2 regions of the Arthrobacter sp. MYb221 genome follow, and region 1 is predicted to be linked to the other one. Evidence: predicted binding sites of a transcription regulator. Region 1 holds the regulator's gene; the other holds the start of a gene.
The links. Region 1 encodes LexA, which represses DNA repair genes until DNA is damaged. Its sites were predicted from a motif close to TCGAACANNTGTTCGA; they were not measured.
Positions count from the first base shown of each region.

Region 2: a site for LexA is predicted at 3,696-3,711, ahead of CQ015_RS05795 (LysM peptidoglycan-binding domain-containing protein). Genes of this name have one in related genera too.

Region 1 is NZ_PCPW01000020.1:12,701-20,037, reverse strand. It holds gene CQ015_RS17570 (MFS transporter) at 1-493, opposite strand, end outside; gene CQ015_RS17565 (SseB family protein) at 515-1,396, opposite strand; gene priA (bifunctional 1-(5-phosphoribosyl)-5-((5-phosphoribosylamino)methylideneamino)imidazole-4-carboxamide isomerase/phosphoribosylanthranilate isomerase PriA) at 1,553-2,290, opposite strand; gene CQ015_RS19085 (hypothetical protein) at 2,313-2,462, opposite strand; gene hisH (imidazole glycerol phosphate synthase subunit HisH) at 2,466-3,101, opposite strand; gene hisB (imidazoleglycerol-phosphate dehydratase HisB) at 3,102-3,722, opposite strand; gene CQ015_RS17545 (histidinol-phosphate transaminase) at 3,748-4,854, opposite strand; gene CQ015_RS17540 (LysM peptidoglycan-binding domain-containing protein) at 4,929-5,282, opposite strand; gene lexA (transcriptional repressor LexA) at 5,540-6,256, shown strand; gene CQ015_RS17530 (glycoside hydrolase family 76 protein) at 6,319-7,337, opposite strand, start outside.
Region 2 is NZ_PCPW01000003.1:276,481-283,817, reverse strand. It holds gene secA (preprotein translocase subunit SecA) at 1-2,350, shown strand, start outside; gene CQ015_RS05800 (Rv3235 family protein) at 2,347-2,862, opposite strand; gene CQ015_RS05795 (LysM peptidoglycan-binding domain-containing protein) at 2,876-3,535, opposite strand; gene CQ015_RS05790 (hypothetical protein) at 3,727-4,275, shown strand; gene CQ015_RS05785 (hypothetical protein) at 4,448-5,032, shown strand; gene CQ015_RS05780 (hypothetical protein) at 5,029-6,267, shown strand; gene CQ015_RS05775 (NAD-glutamate dehydrogenase) at 6,388-7,337, shown strand, end outside.

The DNA.
Region 1 (7,337 bases):
TGCTGCTGATCTGCGTGGCGACGATCCCTGCCGAGGCCGGTCCGACGATGAATACCAGTTCGGTGGCCGTCGCATCGAGCGCAAAGGCGGTGCGCCGGTTATCCCCGGTGGTCATGATGCCCAGGGCGGTACGGACTACGGAGAACACCGGCAGCGAGAAGAGCCCGCCGATGAAGGCCAGCGGGTACACCCACTCCAGCGACACGTGCGGGACGGTGCACCAGACGATGGTTTCGACGAAGATCGAAGGAATCAGCGCCCGGCGCAGCCCCCACGCATCGACCCGGGCACCGCGCCACGGGGCGCCGATGGCAATGCCGAGGGTCATCAGCGCGGTAACCAGCCCGGCGGACACCCAGCTCTGATCGAGATTCGTAACCAGGTGCAGAAGCAGCAGCATGCTCAGCGCCGAGTGCGGCAATCGGGCAATCATTCCGATGACTAGCAGCGATGAAATCTGCGGCTGCCGCAGAATCTGCCAATACCGTTTCATACCCGGTGGTGTCCTTTTCTCTTAGTCTGGTGCGCTGAGCAAACTCACTTCGAGCGAATCGACCGCTTCGGCGAATTCTGGGTTTTGGGCGAGGCGCCCATGGATGTCTTTGGTGCTCTGGCGGGCTTCGGCCTCGGGGGTTCTGGCGGCGAAGACGAACTGCAGGTTCAGTTCCGGTCCGGGGCCGCCGCCCAGCACCGCCGCTCCAGAGACATCTCGCGAGCCGACTCCCCGGCCCGGCGCCACCTTCACCGCGCGGAGCGCCGGATAACCGGCGGTCGCCTCTTCGACGAGCTTGGCGATGTGCTCGCTGAGATAGCTGGGGGTCCAATCGGTCTGCTTGGCCAGGTTCCACATCCCGGGACGACGCAGCACGAAGGTGAAATCGCTGCCCGGGTCGAGCACCAGCAGCTGGGCTTCTTCGCTCACCGCAGACAGGGCCGCGCGGGGTGCGTAGACCGCCACCGGTCGGGCCTCGCCATGCCAGGCCTGCAAGCGCTCGACCGTGGTGAATACCGGCAAGGCCATCCGCCCATCGGGTGCCTTGATCTTGACCAACGCCATGTCGGCTTCCTTATCGGCGGCGAAACCATGTTCGGTCAGCGCTTCTTCGCCGAGCTGGGCGACAACCGCCACGAAGACGCGAGCCTGGGACAGGGCCCGATGCACTCCGGCCTCGTCTCCGGTTCCCGCGCGGAGCTCGGCCAGAGCCTGCACCACGGCCGGGTCGGCGGCTCCATCGTCCTTGTCAAACTTGTGCAACGGATTTTCCTCGCCGCTCAAGTCCCGACCGTCCCAGCCTTGGCCGGCAGAATCTGCGCGGTTGCCAGCTTGCGCCAACGCCGCGGCGATATGCCCGGGCAGGTGGCGTTTGGGATCGGATTCGGGGTGCGAAATGCTCATGAAACTATGCTATCTGCCGGGTGCAAATGCGAAAGTCCTGCGACGAAAATCCGTTCATGACCTTTGCCACGCACCCCGGCTCCGGTGCGGAAGGCAAAAGACCCGAACCGGGCCGGTGGGCGCTGGTTCGGGTCCTGGCTCAAAAAATGGTGGAGGCTAGCGGCGCCCTGCCACGTCCAGCGCTTGGGCGAGGGTGAACTGGCCCGCGTAGAGCGCCTTGCCCATGATCGCCCCTTCGATTCCCTCCGAGACCAATTCGCGCAGCACGCGCAGATCTTCCAGCGAGGAGATGCCACCGGAGGCGATCACGGGTTTGGTGGTCTTGGCGCAGATTTCGCGCAGCAGGTCCACGTTCGGCCCGCGCAGGGTGCCGTCCTTGGTCACGTCGGTGACCACATAGCGGGCGCACCCGGCATCTTCCAAGCGTGCCAGCACGTCCCAGAGGTCGCCGCCGTCCTTGGTCCAGCCGTGGCCGGACAGGGTGGTTCCGCGCACGTCCATGCCCACGGCGATCTGCTCGCCGAAGCGTTCGATGACGCGCGCGGTCCAGTCGGGGTTTTCCAATGCTGCGGTCCCCAGGTTCACGCGGGTGGCCCCGAATTCCAGGGCGCGCTCCAGCGAGGCATCGTCGCGGATGCCGCCGGAGAGTTCCACCTTGATGTTCAGTTCGTCGGCGATGCGGCGGACCACCTCGGTGTTATTGCCGCGGTCAAAGGCCGCGTCGAGATCCACCAGATGGAGCCATTCGGCCCCTTCGCGCTGCCAGGACAGGGCCGCCTCCAGCGGGTCGCCGTATCCGGTTTCCGACCCGGCTTCGCCCTGCACCAGGCGAACGGCTTGGCCGCCGGCGATATCTACCGCCGGGAGCAGTTCAAGAATTGGTTGCTCGCTCATAATTTCCTTCTGTCGCTAATGTCTAGAGAGTCTGAACCCAGCCGGCGACAATTGCCGCGGCGGCCAGGGCCCACAATGCGATGATCCACGAGATATGCGCTTTCTGGCTTTTGAGCGAGATCGCGCCGCCGGCGAGGAAGGCACCGAGGGTTAGCAGGATGATGGCCCACATTTCCTAAAGTGTCTCCAACCAGTTGCGCAGCAAGCGGGCCCCGGCGTCGCCGGACTTCTCCGGGTGGAATTGCACGGCGGACAGCGGACCGTTTTCCACGGCCGCGACGAATTCGGTGCCATGGGTGGACCAGGTCACCTGGGGCGGGGTCATCGCCGGTTGGGTGACATCGAACTCCCACTTCTGCACGCCATAGGAATGCACGAAGTAGAACCGCTCGTCCTCGATCCCGGCGAAGAGCCGGCTGTTCTCCGGCGGGCGCACGGTATTCCAACCCATATGCGGAATGACCTCCGCCTGCAGTCGCTCGACCACACCGGGCCACTCGCCGATGCCTTCGGTTTTCACCCCGTGCTCAACACCTTGCTCGAAGAACACCTGATGTCCCACGCAGATGCCCAGCACCGGCTGGCCACCGGCGATGCGGCGGCCGATCCAACGCAGCGCGCCGACCTTGGTCAGCTGCTCCATCACCGAGGCGTAGGCTCCCACGCCGGGAACGACGAGGCCATCGGCGGCCAAGATCGCTTTTGGATCCGCGGTCAGCTCCACCTCGGCGCCGGCGGCTTCCAGCGCGCGCACGGCCGAGCGGACGTTGCCGGATCCGTAATCGAGGACGACGACAGTTTTTTTCGCCACTTAGAGGGCACCCTTCGTGGATGGGATCTTGTCGCCCATGCGGGCGTCCGGCTCGACCGCTTCACGCAGCGCGCGAGCGAAGGATTTGAATTGGGCCTCGACGATGTGGTGCGGATCGCGCCCGGAGAGCACCTCGATATGCGCGCAGATCTGCGCGTGGAAGGTGATGGCCTCGAATACGTGCCGCGTCATCGAACCGGTGAAGTGCCCGCCGATCAGGTGGTATTCCTGGCCTGCGGGTTCCCCGCCGTGCACCAGGTACGGGCGCCCGGAGACGTCAACGACCGAACGGGACAGCGCCTCGTCCAGCGGTGCGTAGGAGGTGCCAAAGCGGCGTATGCCCGCCTTGGTGCCCAGGGCCACGCGCAGCACCTCGCCGATGGTGATGGCCACGTCTTCGACCGTGTGGTGCACGTCGATGTGGGTGTCACCGGTGGCGCGCACGGTCAGGTCGATGAGCGAATGCTTGGACAGGGCGGTGAGCATGTGGTCATAGAACGGCACGCTCGTGCTGATCTCCGAGACCCCGGTTCCGTCCAGGTCCAACTCGACGAAAACTGATGATTCGCTGGTCTCGCGTTCCATCCGGGCGCGACGAGCGCCAATCAATTCGGCAGACATGTCTTCCTTCGCTTGTGTGTGAATTCTACTTCTGTGCACCCAGCAACAAGGCCAGGTGCTCCAGGAAGGCGGTGGTTTCGGCTTCGGTGCCGGCGGTGACGCGCAGCGTTCCCTTGATTCCATTGTCGCGGACAATGATGCCGGCATCCAACAGGCCCTGCCAGATGGCGTGCGGATCTTCCAGTCCGCCGAAGAAAACGAAGTTCGAATCCGAGACAGATGGCTTCAAGCCGAGATCGATCAGCGTGGACACGATGCGGTCGCGCTGGGTCTTGATGTCTTCAACCTGCGCGAGCAGCAGCTCGATGTTCTTCAGCGCCGCGATGGCGGTTGCCTGGGTGACCGCGGAGAGGTGGTAAGGCAGACGCACCAGGCGAATCGCGTCGGTCACCTCGGGGGCCGCCGCGAGATAGCCCACGCGGGCTCCGGCCAGGCCGAAAGCCTTGGACATCGTGCGCGAGACGATCAAGCGCTGGCGCCCTTCGAGCAGGGTAAGCGCCGATCGAGTACCTGCCAGCGAGAATTCTGCGTAGGCTTCATCCACGATCACCATGGCGCCCGTTTCGCTGGCGGCCTCATAGACCGCTTCGATGACGTCTAAGCCCAGTGCGGTTCCGGTCGGGTTATTCGGGGAGCACAGGAATACCACGTTTGGGCGGTGTTCGCGCACCTGCGCGGAGGCGGATTCGGCCGAGAGGGTGAAATCTTCGGCGCGGTTTCCGGCAATGAATTCGGTATCGGTGCCACTGGCGAGCAGCGGGTACATCGAGTAGGTGGGGACGAAACTAAGCAGGCTGCGCCCCGGGCCGCCGAAGGCCTGCAGGATCTGCTGGAGAATTTCGTTGGAGCCGTTTGCGGCCCAGATGTTGTCGGAGGTCAGCCCGTGACCAAGGTAGTCGGCGAGCAGCTCGCGCAATTCGGTAAATTCACGATCCGGGTAACGATTTAGGCTGGCAGCCGCTTTGGCTACTTCCTGAGCGATGGCATCGATAACGGTCGCTGGCAATGGATGGGTGTTCTCGTTGACGTTCAGCTGAATGGGGACGTCAATTTGTGGCGCTCCATATGGGGATAGCCCGCGGAGATTCTCACGCAAGGGCAGCTGACTCAGAAGTTCACTACGGTCATTCACGCATTAATTCTAATGCTGAGGCACTCTCGCCGGTGAATCCACGACAAGAACAGGTAACAATAGTGAGCTGGCACCTAGTTCGAGAGTACCGGGATATCCAAAGTGTCCCCGGCGTACAACACACCGGCATCGATGGAGTTCAATTCCTCAATGTGGCTCATCGCCGCGTTGACTTCGTAGCCCACGGCGTACTCGCTGGCCAGCCCCCATAGGGTGTCACCGGGAATCACGGTGACCTCCACCGTCGCCGGGCCGGTGGGAAGGTCCGTGGACGCTTGGGCGCTGCTGGTGAACATGGTGACCATGAACGCCGCGGCGATCGTGAGCAGGAAGACCGGTATGCCTACCAGTACTGCCCAACCGCGACGATTGATGCGGATCCTCATTGGTGTCTTGCTCTGCTGTGGGTGAAGTGCCAGAGTTGCCACGACTTTTTCTCCTCAACGATTACGGGTGATGCGAACCAATATTCGAATACAATCTTCGAACACCTGTTCGATACTAGTACATCTTTTCTAACAGAGCCAGATCGAACTTGTCCAGATGTTTTCGAACAAATCTTTGAAAGAAGCCCTGCGATCAACTAAGATTTCGAAGTAGTCGATCAATGAATACATCACAACATTGGGCACCGACAGTTTGTAGCTTCGAACTGAGGACCGAATGCAAGGGAAGGCAAAAATACATGTCAGCATCACAGCGCACTCCCCGGTCGAACGCCCGTTCGCTGACGATACGTCAGAAAAAGATCCTCGAAACCATCCAGCGTGCGATCGGCAAGAATGGCTACCCGCCGTCGATGCGTGAGATTGGCGACTCGGTCGGGCTCAAAAGCCTTTCGAGCGTGACTCACCAACTCGGTCAGCTCGAAAAGCTTGGGTACATTCGTCGCGACCCGCGGCGTCCACGAGCGATGGAGATTCTGCTTCCGCTGCAGCTTGCAGAGGACGGCGAGGGAAGCAGCGAGCCGCTGAGCGCGCCGGAACCCGCTGAGGACACGAAGGTCATTGAGCTGAGCTCCTCGGCAGACACCACAATGGTTCCCTTGGTCGGACGCATCGCCGCCGGTGGACCAATTTTGGCGGAGCAAACCGTCGAAGACGTCTTTTCCCTACCCCGCCAGCTGGTTGGCCACGGCGAGCTGTTCATGCTCAAGGTATCGGGCGATTCGATGGTGGATGCGGCTATTTGCGATGGCGACTGGGTGGTCGTCCGTCGCCAGCAGACCGCGGAGAACGGCGATATTGTGGCCGCATTGCTTGACGAGGAAGCCACGGTGAAGACCTTCCGTCAGCGTGACGGCCACACCTGGTTGTTGCCACAGAATTCGCGTTATGAGCCGATTCTCGGCGACGCGGCCACGGTGATGGGACGCGTCGTGTCGGTGATGCGCTCGCTGTAGCAGGCAAGTTTATTCCAACGAGCCATTCGGCCTCACCCCTTGTCGGTGAGACCGGATGGCTTTTATTTTGCGCTGAGGTGGCTCGGCGGCAGGCTCACGCGCCCGGCCGCCTGGAGGATCGTCCAGCGTTGGGTGGCCGCCGAAAGCTGCGTCTCGACCCGGTCCGCGATCTGGCTCGCCGTGTCGCGGACCAATCGCGCGGCGGTGCGGCGGGTCTCAGCGGGCAGACGTTCGTCGTTCGCGGCGAGCGCCAGGTAGCGGCAGAGGATTCCAGTGAACAGATTGCCGTCTCCGCCGGATTCCAGGCGCAGGCCCTGTGCCGCAGTGGCGAGCTGGTCGTTGATCGCCTGAATCAGCGAGGCGGCTTGTGCCAGATGCTCAGCGGTCCCGGTGGCCAGCAATGCGCCGAGCACGGTGCCCTGATTGTAGGTGTAGATCGCTTCCTCGGTGCGCGGGCCGCCGGCGGTCAGGCGGATGCCGTCGAGGTAGAGCCCGGAGGATGTTCTGTAGAGCTCGCGACGCAGCCAGTCCAGCAGCCCGGTGGCGGTGCTCAAGTCCGCGATGCGTGCGAAATACAGGGCCGCCGGGGCGTTGGTGGGCGTGTTCTTGAAGTCGCGTTTGCGCGACCAATAGAGCCCGCCGCCGAGCTTCTCGTCTTGGCCGCGCACCAGCTGTCGAGCCAGTGCACGCATGGCTAGGGTGGCGAGCAGCGCCGGGCGGGCGGTGAGCTGCTGGCTCAGCCCATTGAGCCGTTGGCTGGCAAGCAGCAACCAGGCCATGTCGTCGTAGAAGTAATTCGGGAAGCGGCCGAAATTGCGCAGCAGGATGCCGCGCAGCAGCTGGTTGGCCCGCCGCCAGTGCCTCTGGGCCGCGCACCGGTGACCGGAGTGCAGCTCGCGGAAAGCCGCGTCGAGGATCGCGTCGAGATAGTGCGCCTGCCACCAGTAGTGCCATTCGGACCAGGGGCGCGGGCGTTTGCCAGGCGCTGGCGCGGTAGGCGTCGCATGCAGCGAGCCGATCCAGGTGCCGGGCAGGCCCATGAGCCGATGGCCGAATCTGGCGTGCAGGTCCTCGCCTGCCA
Region 2 (7,337 bases), on a different contig from region 1:
TACCGGTGAAGGTAAGACCCTGGTTGCGACTGCGCCGGCTTATCTGAATGCCCTGTCCGGTAAGGGCGTGCACGTGGTGACCACCAACGACTTCCTCGCGCAGTATCAGTCGGATCTTATGGGTCGTGTTTTCCGATTCCTCGGCTTGAGCTGTGGTTGCATCTTGTCCAATATGGATCCAGCCGCGCGGCGTAAACAATACGAGAACGACATTACCTACGGAACGAACAATGAATTCGGATTCGATTACCTGCGCGACAACATGGCATGGAATAAGACCGAACTTGTCCAGCGCGGACACAACTTTGTAATCGTCGATGAGGTCGACTCGATTCTGATCGACGAGGCACGTACGCCATTGATCATTTCGGGCCAAGCATCAGGCGACGTGAACCGTTGGTACACCGAATTCGCCAAGATCGTCAAACGCCTCGACCGTGAGGATGACTATGAAGTCGACGAAAAGAAGCGCACCATCGGTGTGCTGGAAGACGGTATCGAGAAGGTCGAAGACTATCTTGGCATCGACAACCTGTACGAATCGAATAACACCCCGCTGATCGGTTTCCTGAACAACGCTATTAAAGCCAAGGAACTGTTCAAAAAAGACAAGGACTACGTCGTTGTCAAGGACGAAGTCATGATCGTCGATGAGCACACCGGACGCGCCCTTGAGGGCCGCCGCTATTCCGAAGGCATGCATCAGGCCATCGAAGCCAAGGAAGGTGTCAGCATTAAGGCTGAGAATCAGACCTTGGCGACCATCACCTTGCAGAACTACTTCCGCATGTACGACAAGATCTCGGGCATGACCGGTACCGCGCAGACTGAAGCCGCCGAATTCATGGGTACCTACAAGCTCGGTGTCGTCGAGATTCCAACAAACCGCCCGGCCATTCGAAACGATCAGGCCGACCTGATCTACAAGAATGAAGTTTCCAAATTCAATGCGGTCGTCGAAGACATCGCCGAACGTCACGGAACCGGACAGCCCATCCTGGTGGGTACCACCAGCGTTGAAAAAAGCGAATATCTGTCGCGGCTGCTCTCCAAGGGCGGCATTCGCCACGAGGTGCTGAACGCTAAACAGCACGCACGCGAAGCTGCCGTCGTTGCCATGGCGGGTCGTAAAAATGGCGTCACCGTCTCCACCAACATGGCCGGACGTGGTACCGATATCATGCTCGGCGGCAACGCCGAGTTCCTGGCCGTCGCCGAAATGGAACGCCGAGGATTGGATCCGGAGAACCATCCGGAGGAGTACAACAAGGTCTGGGACGAGGTCTTTGCGAAAGCCAAGGCCACCGTGGCTAGCGAAGCCGATGAGGTCACTGCGCTCGGTGGGCTGTACGTGCTTGGCACCGAGCGCCACGAATCGCGGCGTATCGACAACCAGCTGCGTGGTCGTGCGGGTCGTCAGGGTGACCCGGGTGAGTCCCGTTTCTACCTCTCGATGACCGATGACCTGATGCGGCGGTTCAACTCCGGCATGGCTGAACGCATCATGAATAATCCGTCGATGCCAGACGAGGTGGCCCTGGAATCCAAAATGGTCTCCAAGGCCATCGAGTCCGCGCAGGCGCAGGTCGAGGGAGTAAACGCCGAACAGCGTAAGAACGTGCTGAAATACGATGACGTGATGAACCGTCAGCGTGAAGCAATCTACGCCGACCGTCGCGCGATCCTAGAAGGCGAGAATATCGACGAGAAGGTCAGCCACTTCCTCGAAGACGTCGTGAAATCCATGGTCAACGAGGTCACTCTGGTTGGCAACCCGGATGATTGGGACCTGAAGCAGCTGTGGACAAACCTCAAGCAGCTTTACCCGATCGGCCTCACTGTCGATGAAGTGGTCGAGGAGGTGCACGGCGTTGGGCATCTAACTCCACAGTTCCTTGAAACCGAGATCCTCTCGGACGCTAAGTACCAGTATGAACTGCGCGAAAAGGCCATCGGCTCCGAGGTCTTGCGAGATCTCGAACGCCGCGTCGTGCTTTCCACGATCGGTCGCAAGTGGCAAGAGCACCTGTACGAGATGGACTATCTCAAGGAAGGCATCGGTCTGCGTGCCATGGCTCAGCGCGATCCGTTGGTTGAATACCAGCGCGAGGGATACACCATGTTCCAGACCATGATGGAATCCATCCGTGAAGAAAGCATCGGAACACTCTTCAACCTCGACGTGCCAGCCGGATCGGAAACGAGTCAGGAATCCTCCGGTGCAGTGGGCGAACCGGCCGTTCCGAAGAACTTGCAGTTCACCGGGCCTGACGAGGACGGCGAAGCCAGTACCCAGGCCAAGCAAGCTTCGAACCCGGCCAAAAAGAACAAGAAAAGTAAGCGCCGCTAAAGCATTTCCACACTGGTGATTTGCCATCGTCCGTGCCATGGCTCAATTCTGAGAGCTACGGCGCGGACGCGGTGTTTAAAGGCCACGATGACCGAGCATTCGTAGGCACCGGATATCGTAGGCCACAAATGCAGCGAACGTACCTCGCCGTGGCTGGTGCCCGGCATCGGCTGGACGGTGTAGCCACCGGTTTGCAGAATTGCCTGCGAACGAAGCTTTTTTACGCATTCGGGGTCCATGACAAAAGCCAATTGGCTCACCGAACGATATCCAGCGATGATCTCGAAGACTGCTCGGGACACCGCATGAGAGAGTTCGACGACGGTCTTGCGCTCGGATGGTGCAATCGCCGGTCGATGAAATATGCGATCCATGGCCAACGAAATTTGCTGTGGCGATCTGTTGGCGCTGGGCTGGCGATGTTCTGCGGTGAAGCGTAGCGGTGTGTTTGGGCAGCTGCCTGCCCTGCTATTTCTTGTCCGGTTGGCAAGCAGCTCTGACTCGATGCTCACGGTGTTTTCCTCCCTAGTCGGTTTTGGGCAACTGCAGTTCGATACCAAGCCGCAGCAGATTTGGGTCCTCCCCGATCACCTGGCGGTTCAACTCATATATTTGCGGCCAAAGCTCGGCAATCTCGGCAGGCGATCCGTGTCTGTTGAGCAAGTCGTTGGCGATGCTCCATAAGGTTTGTCCAGATGCGACGACTACATGATCCGGTTGCGCAGAGGCACTTTTTCGGTCATTCCCGGATCCCAGAAGTCGGTTCATAGGAATGCTCAGTGAGCCAGGAAACCAGCCCGGTGTTGGGATTTCGGTATTTGGCTGTGCTGAGGCAGTTTCTGGGCTGTGTGGCAAAGATGCCAGCTCCCCGGTTTGGTGGTGCGAGATATCCGGGTGAGGAGTCGTCGCGCCGTTGGCAATGCCGGTTCCGGACAGTGCCAACGTTGTTCCTAAGATCGGGCCCACTGCACGGTGAGCCAAGCTTGGGGCCAACCGGATCAACAATTCCAAGAAGCCGCCATGCCCGTGGCGTGCCGCGTTAATTGCCGCGCGCAGGAGAGCATAAAAAATCAGGTACGCACCAAAGAGGACTCCGGTGCCAAGCAGAAATAACACCAGCAAGTTCTGCGACAGGTCGCCAGCTGGATCGAAGTGGGGCCGTGAACGTACGGCCCATTCGGCCAAGGCCAACAGGATGACCAACGTTGCACCAGTCAGCAGACCGACCATGAAAGTCTTCCTTAAGCGGAACATCCATCTCGCCTCTTTTTATGTAATTTGATGCAGTTTGCTATAGTTAGATATAGATGATGACACTTTAATTGATTTTATGGAAGAGGGTTTCCCGAAAAACTCTTCTCTCGTACAGTGGGCGCATGCGATGGGATTCCCTTTTTGAAGATCTTGAGGCCCAGGCCGAAGCCCAACTGGCGGCACAGTTCCGCGAAGAGGTAGCGGAATGTATTCGTATCGAACGAGCTACAGAGCAAATGCATGAGCGCTTGCTTCGGCTTCAAGGATCGGCAGTTGCCCTGAAGCTGGCCGGCGAATACGAAATAAACGCAAGGCTTGGCCCCATCGGTAGAGAATATTTCTGCCTCGAAAATGAAGGCAAGCGTTGGCTGGTGAAGAATTTGGCGCTGCGTTCACTGGAAATGAATCAGATCGGTTCTAACCTCGCAGGGCGCTTATCGCCAGTAAAGTTCTCCACCGTGGTTCGCGGCGTGCTGCGTGATCGCCAACGAACCTTGGCATATGACATCAACGGCAAGCCAATAGCCGAAGGAACCTTGTCGCAGGTAGGTAAAGACTTTCTCATCATTGCGCTTCATCCCAGAGACGATTACGCGCGTGATCGCAGTATCACCGGCTATCAGCTCCTGCCGCTAGATACGGTCGGCTGGGTCCAAGTCGTCGATGTCTAATAATCCACAGGCCCCGGAATAGGTCTTCACACCAACCGAAACTTGTCGTAGGCTCTCGAAACAAGTAGCTAGCGCGGGCAAAGGACAGAGCATGAGCGGCGAACAGAACACCGGCACGACCCGTTCTGCTAGCGCACCGCGAGTAAAGCGACCGACGTGGAAGGACCCGAGATTGGCCCTGGGCGCGGTCCTGGTCGTGGCTTCAGTGGTTGGCACGGTTTATCTCGTGCGCGAACTGAACCACACCACAGAGGTTTATGTAGCCGGAGCAAACATCACTCTGGGAGAAGAACTCTCGACGCAAAATCTTCGAACTGAGAATGTGAAACTCGGGGAATCCGGTGTTCAATACCTCGAAGCGAATCCGGAGCTCATTACCAACGCCCGCGCCAATACCTTCATTGGAGCCGGTGAGTTCATCCCGAACGACTCCATTACGCACAACGAATTGGGCTCCCGCCGGCCAATCAATATTGATCTGCCAGCGGATCTTACGCCGGCGATTACCCCGGGTAGTTTCGTCGATGTATGGATTGCCCAACGTGAAAAGGGCGGTTCGGCGTACGGAGTTCCAGAACAGTTGGCAAGCATGGTGGAAGTCTCTGCACGGGTTGCCCGCGCAGGGGGACTCGTGAATCAAAACGGTACCAATCTGGAGCTGCTCGTCGAACCCGACCATCTCGAGCCATTGCTTCAAGCCTTGGCTAACGAATCGAGAATTATCGTGATCTACAATCCAGCCGGTACCCAGCAATGAGTATCTCGGTGGTGGTCTTGGGAAATGGTGAACACGTTGTCCGCCAAATCGAAGGGTATCGCGGCGAGTTGATGGTCACTCGCGTATGTGAAGATATTGCGGAGGCCGTTGCGGCCTGTGCGGTGGGCGCAACAGACGTGCTGTTGGTGTCCGGTCGGGAGCTGCTGCCGCCACTGGAACAGATCGACGCGGTGATTTCGCAACAAACGGTGCTGGTACTGCTGGACGAAAAACCTCGAAGCGGTGGCACCACCCAAGGAATGCTCGAAGTAATTGAGAGCGTTCCAATGCTGGAGCTAGAACTACTCGTGGTGCAGGCGCTTCGTGAATTGACGCATCCCGATGAGTTAGACGAAGCACAGGTCACCGAGGCCTCCGCGCAAGCGACATTGTCGACCGGAAAAATTGTCTGCTTTTGGGGCGCGGCGGGTGCACCGGGCCGAAGCACGGTGGCGCTGAACTACGCTGTGGAAGCCGCGCTCTCAGGAAAAACGGTGGTGATACTGGACGCCGATACTTTTGCCGCGTCCATTTCCATACAGCTGGGTCTGCTCGATGAATCCGCATCTATCGCGCAGCTTTGTCGCGTGATTGACTCGGGATCACGCGAACCTGCAAGGTTGGATGCAACTTGCTTGAGCGTCGAAGTTGGTACTGCGATACTCAAAGTAGCGACCGGTCTGCCCCGGTCAAGCAGGTGGCCGGAGGTGAGGGCCTCTGCGCTACGTCGTGCGACAAGTGTCTTGCGTGAACACAATGATTTGGTGGTGCTTGATGTCGCATCGCAGGTGGAAATGGACGAACAACTGAGCTTTGACACCCAAGCGCCTCAGCGCAACGCGGTCACCGTGGAGATGCTTCGCTGTTCGGATGAAGTATTTATGGTTGTCGCCGCAGATAGCGTAGGGATCCCGCGCGCCCTTCGAGCGATCGATGAATTGGAAGATCAAGTCCCCGGAGTGAGTCTGCAGATTGTTTTCAATAAACTCGGTGCTGCGAATACCGGGCATAGCCCCAAACGGCGTCTCCTGGAAACCTGGGATCGGTTCGGGCCCAATCATTGCATCGCTGGATACCTGCCCCAAGACGTGGTGAGCTGCAATGCGGCGCTACTAGCCGGATCGCCCTTGGCTGAAATCGCCCCTAAGAGTACATTGCGTACTGAAATACGGGGTTTGCTGGGCATTAAATCCACGGAAAAGAGACGGAAGCGACTGAGTCGTCGAATCGGCTGAAACCTTGAACTTTGGTACTCGAAAACACGGTAGTGTGGTTTCTATCGGAGATCCGCAAAGACGCGGATTAATTAGAACTTCGTTCTTGGAGGCGTTCACTTGAACTCGTCGGAATCCAGCATGTCAGAATCATTTATGGATGCGACACTCACCTCGCAGTTGGTGAGCGAGTACTATGGCCAAATCGCTAGAGAAGATGTCGCGGCGTTTACGCCCGACGAGCTCGAGGCGCGAGTAGCCGCACACTTGGAAATCGGATATGGCCGCGACGTTGATACGGCCAATGTATCTATTACCCGCAACAATGGTGTTTCGGTGGTACATATCGTCACCGACGATATGCCGTTCTTGGTTGATTCGGTCACCGCGGAACTGGTCCGGCTTTCAGCCCCAATTCAGCTCGTCGTGCACCCGACTTTCGTGGTCTCCCGCGATCGAGACACCGGACTGATCAAAAAGCTGTCGCACACGGGGTTGCAGCACGTTGCCAGTGGCGATACGGCTGCCTTGTCGGATCTCAGCACGCTGACCTCGCTCGACACCCATACCAAGGTTGAATCCTGGATTTCGGTAGAAGTCGCACGCGACCTCTCCGACGATGAAGCAGTGACGATCGTTGAAAATTTGCTGAAGGTCCTTGCCGACGTGCGGGTTGCCGTGCAGGACTGGCCCGCAATGCTGGATCGTGCAAAGAGCATTGCCCAGACGCTGCCGCAGACCGCCAATGCAGGCGAGATTGCCGATCTCGACCAAGCGGTAGAGCTGCTGAACTGGATGTCGGACGGTCGTTTCACCTTCTTGGGCTACCGCGACTACTATCTGACCACGGAGCACGGGGAAGACGTACTCGTTGCCCGTGAAGGAAGCGGTCTAGGGCTCATGCGATCCCTGGAGGACCAGGGCCCACAGCACCTGACCAAGCGTGGCCGCGCGACGGCCCGCGACAAGCGCGCATTGATCATCACCAAAGCGAACTCGCGTTCCACCGTGCACCGCGGAGTCTACCTGGACTATGTGGGGGTTAAGAGCTTCGATGCCAGCGGCGAAGTCAATGGTGAGCGTCGCTTCAT